Linked DNA regions of Promicromonospora sp. Populi. The protein of the gene in region 1 interacts with the protein of each later gene in a pairwise test. Links are inferred from orthologs where the notes say so. Each region holds a gene or a part of one and is shown on either strand. Other genes may lie near its edges.

Region 1 (7,941 bases):
GACGAGCGCGGCACCGAAGGGTTCCGTGCGGCCACCGAACGACTGCAAGCGCTGACCGAGCCGCGCAACCAGATCGCCGTCACGCTGGACGACCTGGTGGTGTCAGCGCCGTCGATCATGGAGGGCGTGGTGATCACCACGGGCGAGGTGCAGATCACCGGGGCCTTCACCGAGGAGTCGGCGGCCACGCTGGCCCACCAGCTCTCGACCGACCCGCTGCCCTACCCGTTCGAGGTACGGGACGTCGCCCCGACCGAGTAGCCACGCCGCCGAATCTCCTTCGACAAGTTTGTGACGAACTTGGAGCCGCACGCGTCTCACCAGTGTCGCCAGCTGTGGCGGCTCGCACCCCAGGGGGGCGCGACGCGAGCGAAGCACGAAGGAGCTCATCATGGCGAACGTTACGGGCGGGACGCAGCCGAAGGCCCAGACAGATGTCTTGGGGACACCTGAGGGAGCAGGCCGGACCACCATCGAGGACGCCGTCGTAGCCAAGATCGCGGGGATCGCGGCCCGCGAGGTCAGCGGTGTGTACGCACTCGGTGGCGGCGCCGCACGCGTGGTCGGCTCCATCCGCGACGCGCTCAACTCGACCGACCTGACCCAGGGGATCAGCGTCGAGGTCGGGGAGAAGCAGGTGGCCGTCGACGTCACGATCGTGGCGGAGTACCCGGTCGCGCTGCAGACCGTGTCCGACAGCGTGCGCGCCGCGATCTACCGCGCGATGCGTGACCTGGTCGGCATGGAGGTCGCCGAGGTCAACGTGACCGTCAACGACGTGCACCTGCCTACCGACGACGACCAGGAGAGCGAACCGCAGACGGGCCGGGTCCAGTGACCGCCACGACCGCCGGTGCCGCCGCGGGCGCGGTGCTGGCCCTGACCTGGATAGTGCTCGGGTTCTGGGCGTTCGTCCTGGTGGCGATAGCGATGCTGATCGGTGCAGCCGTCGGACGCGTGGCCGAAGGACGGCTCGACGTCCGGGCACTCGCCGACGCCTTCCGCGGCAGGCGTTCGTCGCTATGACCGCCACCGATCGTCCCGTGGCGGCGCCGGCCGTTCCCGGGACCACCCGGGTCACGGCACGGGCGCTGGAGCGCCTTGCCGTCTACCTGGTCCGGGACTCGGCGCACGTGCACCAGCGCGAGGTCGCGGTGCAGCTGGCCGATGCCGGCGGCGCCCTGCGGGTGTCGGTGACCGTGCCGGTCGCCGTCGGCGGGGGCGCCACCGGGTCGATCAAAGACCGTGGCGACCGGCTCCGCCGGGACGTGATCGCGGGCATGCGCGACCTGGGGAGCCGCACGGTCGACACCGTCGACGTGCGCTACTCGGGCCTGCGGCGAGTCACGGAGCGGAGGGCGAGATGACCAAGGAGCAGGCGGTATACCGGCGGGTCCTGCGCCGGGAGACCCACTCCCCGCGCACGGGTGCCGCGGTGGTCGTCGCGACGGTCCTCGCCGTGCTGCTGGTCGCCGTGGTGGCGCTGGGCGTGTGGTGGCTCGTCGACCCGGGGTCCCATGACCTGGTCGCGGACCGCCTCGCGTCGGTCACCTCGTTCGCCGAGGACGACGGTGCACTGACGGCCGTGGGTGTTCTCGCGGCGGTGGTCGCCCTGGTCCTGATCGTCCTCGCCGTGCTGCCTGGGCGGCTCCCGCGACGCGCCCGGAGCACCGACCGGCTGGCGTTGCTCGTCGACGACGGCGTCCTCGCGGATGCCGTGGCCGACGCCGTAGCGCTGCGCTGCGGCATCGACGCGCGGCAGGTCTCCGCCACGGTCGGCCGGCGGAGCGCGACCGTCCGGGTCACGCCGACCAGCGGCGTCGCGGTCGACCACGACGCGGCGACGGACTCCGTTGCCGCCGCGCTCTCGGCAGTCGGCTTCTCCGCCGTTCCCAAGCTGTACGTCGCGCGTCAGGGGGTGGTCTCGTGAGCTCGACCAGCAGAGTGCTCAATCGTGGTCTGCTGCTGGTCTGCGGGCTGTTGCTGGCCGCGGCCGGCGCGGCGGCAATCCTCGCCGGCATGCCGGCGCGGTGGACGAGCTCCGTGCTGCCGGCGGAGCTGGTCGGCACGGCCAGATCGCGGCTCAGCGCCGCGGCAGCCGGGTTGCCAGAGGTAGGCGGTGCGCCCGGCGCCGTCGTCGTCGGACTTGCCGCGGCCGCCGTGCTGGCTGTCCTGCTGGTGGTGTTCGTCTGCACGCGCGGTGCGCGCAGGACGGCTGCGGTGCTCGACCTCGACTCCGTCGGCGGGCGCACCCGCGTCGCCCCGGACGTCGCTGACGCCGTGCTCGCGGGACCGCTGGGCCAACGGCCCGACGTGCTCTCGGCCCGCACCGGCGTGTACCGCGTGAAGGGGGCACCCGCGATCAGCCTGGTGCTGACCGTGCGGCGCGGCGCCGACCTCTCCCGGGTGCTGTCCGCGGCGGAGGCGGCGCTGGACGAATGGGACGCGCTGGCCGGGGTGCGGGTGCCCGTCATGGTGCACCTGTCCGACCGGAGCTGGCTGGACGGGCTCCGCGCGTCCGTCCGGGTGCGCTGACCCGGACGACTGTGGAGACGGCCCGAGGGGCGCGAATGCCCCAAAGGCTCCACGCTGGGTAGCAAGAGCGAAGTTCTCACATATTCGGTTCCCCATCCCGGGAGCCGTGAAGAAAGGAAATCAGATGAGTGCAGCGGACAAGGTCAAGAACGCAGCGGAAAAGGCCCTCGGCAAGGCGAAGGAGGCCGTCGGAGACATTACCGACAACGACAAGCTTGTCGCCGAGGGCAGGGCCGACCAGGCCAAGGCCGAGGTCAAGGACACGGTCGAGGACGTCAAGGACGCATTCAAGAAGTAATCCGCTCCAGGGGTGAGGTCGCGGTCCGCGACCTCACCCCGCCGCAAGATCTCACTGCAAAGGACTTCCATCATGGGTTTCTTCAGCTTCCTGCTGCTCGGCCTGATCGCCGGCGCCATCGCAAAGCTCATCCTTCCCGGCAAGCAGGCAGGAGGATGGTTCATCACCCTCCTGCTCGGCGTTGTCGGCGCCTTCCTCGGCGGCTGGCTGGGCGGGCTCCTCTTCAACGCGGACATGGACTCCTTCTTCTCCCTGTCCACCTGGCTGCTCGCGATCGCGGGATCCATCATCGTGCTGCTGGTCTACGGAGCCGTCACCGGTCGCGGGCGCAGGAACGCACACTGAACCCCGACCCCATCCCGACCCCGCTCGACGGCGCGGACGACCGGATAGTCGCCGGCCGCGCCGCCGACGGGGACGTCACCGCGTTCGCGGTGCTCGTCCGTCGGTACACCCCGATGATGCGCGCCTACACACGCCGGATCCTGAACGCCAGCGCGGACGTGGACGACGTGGTGCAGGAGGCGTTCGTGACCGCCTGGCAGCGCCTGCCCGAGCTGGAGGACCCGGCGAAGGTGAAGAGCTGGCTCATGCGGGTCGTCAGCCGCAAGGCGATGGACCGCATCCGTGCGCGCCGCCCCCAGGTGAGCGTGGACGACGTCGAACCGCCTGCTCCCGCCCAGACCTTGCCATCGCGCGTGGCGGAGTCGCACGCCGGGGTCGACGCGCTCGGCGCGGCGCTCCAGACGCTTCCCCACGCGGAGCGGGAGTGCTGGGTGCTGCGCGAGGCGGGCGGCTACTCCTACGACGAGATCGCCGAGGAGATGGACGTTCCTGTGACGACCGTCAGGGGACTGCTCGCTCGCGCACGGAAGCACATCATCGTGCGGATGGAGGAATGGCGATGACCCCCCAAGACGACGCAGCAGGTCCTCGGCGGCTCGACCTCGGGCCCGAAGGGCTCGACGGGCACACCATCGAGGAGCTCACCGACTACCTCGAAGCGGGCCGTGTCCCGGCCGACCCGTCGATCGACGGCTCACCGGCCTGCCAGCTCGCCCTCGATGCTCTCGAACGGCTCCGGGGACTGACCCCCGCGCTGATCGCCGCCGACACGGCCGCTGAACCGGAGGCCGACGACGGCTGGGTGGCCAGGGTGCTCGGCGGCATCGCGCTGGAGGCCCATGCCGGACGCCGCATCCCGCTGACCCCGCCCGAGCCCCACGCCGACCTGGGCATCACCGAGGGCGCCGTGCGGGGGCTGATCCGTGCGGCCGAGAACGCCGTCCCCGGTGTGCTCGTCGGCCGGTGCCGCTTCGAGGGCGACGTCACCGAGCTCGGGGCGCCCGTCCGGGTCCTGGTCGACGCGAGCGTGCCCTACGGAGAGCCCCTCCCACGCCTGGCCGACGAACTGAGGCTGGAGATCGCCGCCCGGCTACGGGTGCACACGGAGCTGAACGTCACGGCGATCGACATCACCGTCCGCGACGTGCGGCGGCACCTCTCATGATCCGAGGAGACTCATCGATGAGCACGGCACAGGGCGCGCAGGTCGCGGCCGAGATCGAAGCGGCCGTCCGGGCGGTCCCAGGTGTGGCGGACCTGTACGGCCCGGGGTCGCTCGTGTCCAACGTCGTCGACGTGACCGCGCGGCACCTCGGCCTGCGGGACACCGCGGCGCCGCTGGTCCTGGTCCGGCAGGACGGCTCGGGGATCCAGGTGGAGATCGCGATGGCCGTTCACTCGACTGCCGGTGCTACGGTCACGTCGCATACGGTTCACCGGGTTGTTCGTGACCTGCTCACAGCGCGTGAGCAGCAGGACGCGCGGATCGTCCTCACAGTCGTCCACGTCCCCGACATCCCCCTGGCGACGGAAGCAGGCCCCGCATGACCGCACGCCACATCGGCGTCATCTGGAACCCCGCCAAGACGAGCAGGGAGAAGCTCGGGTCCGCGCTGGACAAGGCGGCCGCCTCCGCGCAGGCCGAACCCGAGGTCCGATGGTTCGAGACGAGCAAGGACGACCCCGGCCAGGGGGCGGCCGCGCAGGCGATCGAGGCGGGCGCCGACGTGGTCGTCGCGGCCGGCGGGGACGGGACGGTCCGGGCGGTCGCCGAACATCTCGCGGCGGCCGGAACTGACGTCGAGCTGGGGATAGTCCCGCTCGGGACCGGCAACCTCCTGGCCCGGAACCTCGGTGTTCCCCTGCTCAACCTGCCCGCGGCGTTCAAGCGGGCGCTCACTGGTGAGGCACGGGCCATCGACCTGGGCTGGCTCGAGATCGACCTCGCCGCGGGGACCGAACGGCACGCGTTCGGGGTCCTGGCGGGATTCGGGCTGGACGCGCACATGATCGTCGAGACCGACGACGACCTCAAGGACAAGGTCGGCTGGCTCGCGTACGTGGAGTCGCTGGGCAGGGCGCTGTCCGCCAGCGACACGCTCGACATCCGGTACACCGCCGACGACGGCCCGCAGCGCGACGAACGTGTGCACACGCTGATCGTCGGCAACTGCGGCACCCTCCAGGCCGGCGTGACGCTCCTGCCTGACGCCGATCCCTCCGACGGCGAGCTGGACCTGCTGGTCCTGGGCGCGGACGGCGCTGCGGGGTGGGCCGACACGCTGCGCAACATGGTCTGGGACAACGGCATCAAACGGCTCGTCACGCCCGGTGCGAAGGCCGAGAGCAGCGACAACGTGACGCACGGCCGCCTGAAGGGCCTGGAGCTGGAGCTGACGGAGCCGCGCATGTTCGAGATCGACGGCGAGGACCTGGGGGAGACGACCCGGGTCACGTTCACCGTCCAGCCGGCTGCGGTCCGGGTGCGCTGATCCCTGATCCGCCGAGTTCGGTCCCTTGCACGCCCGGCTTCATGACTTCGGTCGGTTGCTCTGAGATCGGTCAATCAAACGACCGATCTCAGAGCAACCGACCGAAGTCGCTGCTGGGCTGGTGCAAGGGACCGAACTCGGCGACCGCTGCCGCCGGAGGCTCGGCGCTCCGTCAGGAGATCTTGCGCCGGTACGCCGTCGTCGCGAAGCCGTACGCGATGGCGAGGATGCCGACGCACCAGGCCAGCGCCACCCAGATGTCGTTGCCGACCGGCTGCTGGGCCAGCAGGTCACGGATCGTGTTCACGATCGAGGTGACCGGCTGGTTCTCGGCGAACCAGCGCACCGGGCCGGGCATGGTCTCGGTGGGCACGAAGGCCGAGCTGATGAACGGCAGGAAGATGAGCGGGTAGGAGAACGCGCTCGCGCCGTCCACGGTCTTGGCCGACAGGCCGGCGATGACCGCGAGCCAGGTCAGGGCCAGGGTGAACAGGACCAGGATGCCCGCGACGGCGAGCCAGTCCAGCACCCCGGCGCCCGAGCGGAAGCCCATGAGCAGGGCCACCAGCACCACGATCGCCACCGAGACCAGGTTGGAGACGAGCGAGGTCAGCACGTGCGCCCAGAGCACCGACGAGCGAGCGATTGGCATGGACTGGAACCGCTCGAAGATGCCGCCCTGCATGTCCAGGAAGAGCCGGTAGGCGGTATAGGCGATGCCCGAGGCGATGGTGATGAGCAGGATGCCGGGCAGGAGGTAGTTCACGTAGTTGTCGGTGCCGGTGTTGATCGCACCGCCGAACACGTAGACGAACAGCAGCATCATGGCGATCGGCGTGACCGCGGTGGTGATGATCGTGTCCGGGCTGCGCAGGATGTGGCTCAGGGACCGCCCCGTCAGTACGGCGGTGTCACCGAAGAAGTGCTTGGTCATTTTCTCTCTCTCCTCAGTTGTCCGCGCGGGCGGGGTCGGTGGTGGTTGTCTCTTCGGTGACGTCTTCGCCCGTGACTGCGAAGAACACGTCCTCCAGCGTCGGCTGCTTCTCGACGTACTCGACCTTGGCGGGCGGCAGCAGCGCCTTGAGCTCGGCCAGGGTGCCGTTGACGATGATGTGGCCCTTGTGCAGGATCGCGATCCGGTCGGCGAGCTGCTCGGCCTCGTCCAGGTACTGCGTCGTGAGCAGCACGGTGGTGCCGCCCTGCGCGAGCTCCTTGACGGCGTCCCACACCTCGATGCGGGCCTGGGGGTCGAGACCCGTCGTCGGCTCGTCGAGGAAGATGACCGGCGGGTTGCCGATCAGGCTCATGGAGATGTCCAGGCGGCGGCGCATGCCGCCCGAGTACGTGGCGGCCTTGCGCCCGCCGGCGTCGGTCAGCGAGAAGCGCGCGAGCAGGTCGTCGGCGATCTTGCCGGGGTTCTTGAGGTGCCGCAGCCTGGCCACGAGCACCAGGTTCTCGCGGCCGGTCAGGACCTCGTCGACGGCCGCGAACTGCCCGGTGAGGCTGATCGACTCGCGGACGTCGGCAGCCTGCGTGGCGACGTCGAAGCCGTGCACGCTCGCCTTCCCGCCGTCGGCCTTGAGAAGTGTGGACAGGATCTTGACGACGGTGGTCTTGCCGGCGCCGTTCGAGCCCAGCAGCGCGAAGATGCTGCCTCGGGCCACGTCGAAGTCGACGCCCCGCAGGACCTGCAGCTCCTTGTAGGACTTCTCCAGGTTCTGTACCCGGATGGCGGGCTCGTGGCCGCGTTCGGTGGGGATGCTCACTTTCGTTTCCTCTCGTCTCGTGAAGTGCTCGAAGTTTCGGATTCCGGGCAGGGGGTAGCTCGGAAGTGGGTTGCGGGGTTCCGGCCGGTGGCGCCGGTCCGGTAGTCGGGTCAGGCCGGCGGGACGTCAGGGGCGGCGGACGATGATCTCGCCGTAGCCGGTGCTGGCGTGGATCTCGGCGGTGGCCTCGTCGTCGACGGGACCCTCGGTGGGGGTGAGCTGGTTGCGGACGATGCCGTGCTCCGAGGTGACGTCGAGCCAGGCAGCCGTGCCCTCGGGCACACCCACCTCGATCGAGCCGTAGGACGTGTTGAGCGTGACGCTGCCGGTCTCGACGTTGGCGACGCGGATGCCGGCGTGGGCGGACTTCGCGGTGAGGGTGCCGCGCACGCGGCCCACCTCGATCTCGGAGTGCGCCCCGACGATCTCCAGCGACCCCGTGACGGACCCGACGGTGGTCGTCCCGTTGCTGGCACGGATCGTGCCGTCGCCCGCAAGCTCGGTG
Region 2 (5,483 bases), 830 kb from region 1 along the record:
GGTGCCACACCGCTGGCGACGGACGACGTAGCCGACTGGGCCGGCCGGGACGACGTGAAGACGGTCTGGGTCAACTCGCCCGGAAACCCGACGGGCCGCGTCCTGGGGGTCGAGGCGCTGCGCGAGGTGGTCGACGCCGCGCGGGCGCTCGGCGCCGTCGTCGTCTCCGACGAGTGCTACGCGGAGCTGGCGTGGGAGGCCCCGTGGGCCGACGCCGGAGTCCCGTCGATCCTCGACGCGCGCGTGTGCGGGGGCTCGCACGAGGGCCTGCTCGCGGCGTACTCGCTGTCCAAGCAGTCCAGCATCGCGGGTTACCGGGCGGCCTTCCTGGCGGGGGATCGCGCCCTGATCGCCGACCTCACCCAGACCCGCAAGCACCTCGGCCTGATCGTGCCCGCACCGGTGCAGGCCGCGATGACGGCGGCCCTGTCCGATGACGAGCACGTCGCCGCCCAGCGGGCGACCTACGGCGCCAGGCGCCATGCGCTGGCCGCCGCGGTCGGCGCGGCCGGGCTCGTCGTGGACGAGTCTGGCGCCGGCCTGTACCTGTGGGTGGCGGCGCCCGACGGCCGCTCCGGAGCGCAGGTCGCCGAGTGGTTCGCGGAGCGCGGGATCCTGACCGCTCCCGGGCACCTGTACGGCGACGACCGGCACACGCGCGTGGCGCTGACCGCCACTGATGCGCAGATTGCCGACTGTGTGGCACGCCTCACAGAGGCTTGACCGATGGATTGGAAAAACGAGAGCTGGGCGCGATATTGTCGTGGCCCAGGTCGACGCTGCCCGTCAGCTTCCCTCACAGCAGCGTCCCTCGTGCGCCATTCAGGAAGGAAGACATGACCTCCACACCGGTGGACGGCTTGAGCCAAGTCGAGCTCGCCGTCAACGGAACCTCTCACACCCTGCCTGTCGTCGCCGCCAGCGAGGGTAACGACGGCATAGTCGTGACGTCGCTGCTCAAGGACACCGGCCTGGTCACGGTCGATCCGGGCTTCATGAACACGGCCTCGTGCGAGTCGTCGATCACGTACATCGACGGTGACGCCGGCATCCTGCGCTACCGCGGGTATCCGATCGACCAGCTGGCCTCGGGTGCGGGTTTCCTCGAGGTGGCGTACCTGCTCATCTACGGCGAGCTGCCGAGCGCCGCGGAGCTGGACTCGTTCACCGAGCGGGTCAACCGCCACACCCTGGTGCACGAGGACTTCCGCACGTTCATGGGCACCTTCCCCCGGAACGCGCACCCGATGGCCGTGCTCGCGTCCGCCGTGAACGCGCTGGGCACGTTCTACCCGGAGTCGCTCGACCCGGCCGACGACGAGCAGGTCGACCTGGCCACCGTGCTCCTGCTCGCCAAGACGCGCACCATCACGTCCTACCTGCACCGGCGCCGAGTGGGCGAGCCGCTGCTGTACCCGGACTACTCGCGCGGCTACGTCGAGGACTTCCTGCGCATGACGTTTGCAACGCCGTACGAGGCCTACGAGGCCGACCCGGTGATCGTGGACGCCCTGGAGAAGCTGCTGGTGCTGCACGCGGACCACGAGCAGAACTGCTCCACGTCCACGGTGCGCGTCGTCGGCTCGTCCAACGCGACCCTGTACGCGTCGGTCGCCGCGGGCGTGAACGCCCTGTCTGGCCCCGCGCACGGCGGCGCCAACGAGGCCGTGCTGACCATGCTGGAGAAGATCCAGTCGGGCGGCGAGACCGTCGCGACCTTTATGGACAAGGTCAAGAACAAGCAGGACGGCGTGCGGCTGATGGGCTTCGGCCACCGCGTGTACAAGTCCTACGACCCGCGCGCCGCGATCGTGAAGAAGTCCGCCGACGAGGTGCTCGACAAGCTCGGCGTCAAGGACCCGCTGCTCGACATCGCGCGCGGCCTGGAGGAGATCGCCCTCTCGGACGACTACTTCGTGGAGCGCAAGCTCTACCCGAACGTCGACTTCTACACGGGCCTCATCTACAAGGCCATGGGCTTCGAGCCCGCGATGTTCACGCCGCTGTTCGCGCTGGGCCGCATGCCCGGCTGGATCGCCCAGTGGCGCGAGATGATCAAGGACCCGCAGACGAAGATCGGCCGCCCGCGCCAGCTGTACATCGGCGCGACCGAGCGCGCGTACGCCCCGGCGACGCAGCGCTAGCTCCTGCGGGGTGGGCAGCCGGTCCGCTTCGAGAACGTCCTCGGGTACCGATTCCAGCCGGATTCGGTACCCGAAGTCGTTCTCGAAACCGACTGCTCGGCACGGCGTGACCGGATTGTTGCCCTGGGCGTCATTAGTTTTGTCGTGGGTGTCGGACAGCCCGGCTAGTTTTGCTCCGTGAGTCGAGCCACCCTCCTAGCCCGCCGGTCGACGGCGCACCGTGGGCTGCTCGCGCTCGTCTGGCTGTTGGTCGCGGTGCTGACGGGGGCCCTCGGCGTGACCGTCGGCTGGACACAGGCCGCCGCGACGGCGGGCGCCCGCGACGGCCTGGCCGGCACCGAGCCGTCGGGCCGGGCGCTGCAGCTCGCCACCCGTCTCGGGGATGACGCCGGAGTCCAGGACACCGCCGTCCAGCAGGTGCTCGCTGAGCTGCTCGACGGCGTGCCGCACCACGTCGCCTATGACCTACGCACCGAGCCGCAGTACACCCAGGGCAGCGACGGTCAGGACCTGGGCCGCTGGACGGTCGCCGTCCTGCCCGCCCCGTCGCGCGCGGAGGCATTCGCAGGTGGGGGCGCGGACGGCGTCACGCTGGTGGACGGCGTCTGGCCCTCCGGCACCGACGAGGCAGCGGTGCAGGCGGACGCCGCACAGGCCGCCGGGCTCACGATCGGCGACACGGTCCGCCTCGGCATCGACCCGGACGCCCCGACGGACACCGGCACACCCGTCACCGTCGCGGCCACCTGGCGCGTCACCGACCCCGACGCCGCGGTCTGGCTCGGCGACCCCACGGCGCTCACCGGGGCCGACGGCGCCTACCTCGGCCCAGTCGTGGTGAGCCCGGAGGTCCTCGCGGGCCTGGACACCGACCCGTTCGCCCGCTGGACGGTCGTGCCCGACGTCGCCGCACTCAACCCCGCCCACCTGCCCGCCCTGGCGGCGCTCACCGCCGAGGTCGAGCGCACGCTGGGCGAGGACCGTACCGTCGCGCCGCGTGGCCTCACCGTCGCTGGCACGCTGGAGGTGACGGCCGCCGACCTGGAGGCCGCGCTGCGCGCCGCCGATGCCGTGGCGCTGGTGCCGCTGTGCCTGCTGGCGCTCGTGGGCCTGGTCGCTCTCGTCCAGGTGGCGCGGCTGCTGGCCGCCACCCGGGAGGGTGAGGTCGCGCTGCTCGTCTCGCGCGGTGCCGCACCGGGCACGGTGACCGGTGCCGCCGGCGTCGAGGGCGCGCTGCTGGCGCTGACCGCCGCGGCCGCGGGCGGTGGCGCCGCGTGGGCCGCGCTGCGGGTGGTCGCCCGGGCCGACGGCGGTGCGGCAGTCCCCGCCGCGACACCGCTGGCCGTGGCGCTCGCCGTAGCCGTCGTCGCCACCGCGGCGCTCGTGCTGGTCGCAGCGCTGCAGGCACAGGCGGCGGTGCGGCGGCAGGTGACCGACCGCTCCGGGCGGGTGCGCCAGGTGGCCGCCCTGGGCACCGTGGTGCTGACGGTGGCCGCCGCCGCGGTGAGCGTGACGCAGCTGCTGCGTTACGGCTCGCCCCTGCTGACCACCCCCGACGGCTCGCGCACCGACCCGACGGCGGCTGCCGCCCCGGCCCTGGTGCTGGCCGCGCTCGCCGTGGTGGCGATGGCCGTGCTCGGCCCGGCCACCCGCCTGTGGGCGGGGCTCGCGGGACGGTCGCGAGGGATCGTCGGGCCGCTGGCGGCGCGGCAGGTGGCGCGCCGGATCGTCGTGTACGTGGTGCCGGTGGTCCTGCTGGTGCTCGCGGGCGGGGCCGCGACGCTGGCCGGCGGGTACACGGGCACCGCGGAGCGCCTGCGGGCTGACGTCGACGTGCTCGCGAACGGTGCAGACGTGCGGGTCATGGCCCCCGAGAGCGGGCCGCTCGACCCGGCGCCGTACCTGCCCGGCGGTGCGGGGCCCGGCGGCGAGGCCGTGGCGGCCGCGCCGGTGCTGTCCGGGACCGCGTACGCGGACGGACGTCCGGTGACGATGCTCGCGCTGCCCGCGGCGGCGGTGCCGCTGGTGGTGCGAGCGCCGGCGGAGGTGCTCGACGTCGGGCGGCTCGCCGACGACCTGGCGAACGACGCGTTCGCCGGGGCCCCCGCCCTGCCCGACGACGCGCGCGACATCAGCCTCACCCTGACCGGCCAGATCCGCCCGACCGTGGAGATACTCCTGCCCGAGGGCGCACCCGGGCACAAGCTGGACGTGTCGCTGCTGCTCGCGGCACGCGACGGCACCCTCGCCGAGGTTGACCTCGGGCAGCTCGCCGAGGGCGACGGGACCGGCAGCACGCTCGGCCCGGACCGGACGACGCACGAGCTGTCCGGCGAGGTGCCGCCGCCCCCGCAGGGGCAGGCCTGGCGGGTCGCGGCCGTGAACCTGGACACGACCCCCGGCTGGTCGATGGCGACCGCGACCCTGTCCGTCGGGGGCCTGACGGCGGGCGGGGAACCCGTGGACGCCCGGGGATGGACGCTGTCAGAGACGCTCGACGGCCCCGAGGGGCTGGAGCTGGCCACAGACCCCCGGCCCGGCGAGGCCGAGCTCACCATGCCGCTCGGCGGATTCGCGGTCGGCGCCAGCCGGTTGCGCCTCCTGACCACGCCGGACGCCGGGACCATTCCTCTGCTGGCGTCGTCGTCGCTGGTTGAAGCGCTGGACATCGCCGCGGGCGACCCCTTCGAGCTCACCCTCGGCGGCACGCGTCTGCAGGTGGTCGCCGTCGCCGCGTCGGGCACCATACCCGGGGCGCTCGAACCATACGCCGCCCTGCTGGACCGGGGCGCGCTCGCCGCCGCGCTCGTGCGCGGCGTGAGCGACCCGGTGCTCACCAACGAGGTCTGGCTGGCCGCGGCCCCGCCCGGCGCCACGGCGCCCGCCGGCGCCGTGGCGCGCCTGGCCGGGGCCGCGATCGCCGAGGCCGAGGCCTCCGCGACGAGCACCCGGGAGCAGCCGACCGTCACGACCCCGGGCTATGGCTCGACCGACACCGCCGTCCCGGTGCGGGTCTCGTTCTGGCTGGCCGCCGCGGGCGCGACGGTGCTCGCGCTGGCGGGTGTGCTCGCGGTCGCCGTGGCGACCCTGCGCGAACGGCGCGGCGAGGTGATCGTCCTGCGCGCCGTGGGCCTCGGCCCCGCGACGCAGGGCCGAGCCCGGGCCGCCGAGCTGATCGCCGTCTGCGTGGTGGCGCTCGCGATCGGCGCCGCCGCCGGGTGGGGGGTGGCGCGGTTCGTCGTCGGCGGCCTCGCGGCCGCGACCCTCACTGGGATCGACGCCGCGCCGCCGGCCCGGTTCGTCCTGGAGACCGCCGGGACCGGCCTGGTGCTGGCCGCC

The links.
Region 2: the proteins of AB1046_RS08135 (region 1) and AB1046_RS11945 interact in binary tests that used the Escherichia coli proteins (3 or more experiments, as listed by UniProt). The link is inferred for Promicromonospora sp. Populi from one-to-one orthologs.

Annotation. Positions count from the first base shown.
Region 1 is NZ_CP163528.1:1,810,515-1,818,455, reverse strand. What follows is about bases 3,744-6,696. They hold AB1046_RS08135 (diacylglycerol kinase family protein), read left to right. Parts: upstream 3,744-4,722; coding sequence 4,723-5,670; downstream 5,671-6,696. Other genes in these bases: AB1046_RS08125 (ABC transporter ATP-binding protein), read right to left, coding at 6,618-6,696; AB1046_RS08130 (ABC transporter permease), read right to left, coding at 5,843-6,604; AB1046_RS08140 (hypothetical protein), read left to right, coding at 4,361-4,726; AB1046_RS08145 (hypothetical protein), read left to right, coding at 3,744-4,343. Also shown: AB1046_RS08190 (hypothetical protein), read left to right, coding at 1-261; AB1046_RS08185 (Asp23/Gls24 family envelope stress response protein), read left to right, coding at 392-838; AB1046_RS08180 (DUF2273 domain-containing protein), read left to right, coding at 835-1,026; AB1046_RS08175 (hypothetical protein), read left to right, coding at 1,023-1,367; AB1046_RS08170 (hypothetical protein), read left to right, coding at 1,364-1,930; AB1046_RS08165 (hypothetical protein), read left to right, coding at 1,927-2,535; AB1046_RS08160 (CsbD family protein), read left to right, coding at 2,660-2,833; AB1046_RS08155 (GlsB/YeaQ/YmgE family stress response membrane protein), read left to right, coding at 2,906-3,178; AB1046_RS08150 (RNA polymerase sigma factor), read left to right, coding at 3,175-3,741; more of AB1046_RS08145, read left to right, coding at 3,738-3,743; more of AB1046_RS08125, read right to left, coding at 6,697-7,430; AB1046_RS08120 (DUF4097 domain-containing protein), read right to left, coding at 7,563-7,941. UniProt on the Escherichia coli protein: In vitro phosphorylates phosphatidylglycerol but not diacylglycerol; the in vivo substrate is unknown.
Region 2 is NZ_CP163528.1:2,635,287-2,640,769, reverse strand. What follows is about bases 1-2,990. They hold AB1046_RS11945 (citrate synthase), read left to right. Parts: upstream 1-836; coding sequence 837-2,144; downstream 2,145-2,990. Other genes in these bases: AB1046_RS11940 (FtsX-like permease family protein), read left to right, coding at 2,322-2,990; dapC (succinyldiaminopimelate transaminase), read left to right, coding at 1-723. Also shown: more of AB1046_RS11940, read left to right, coding at 2,991-5,483.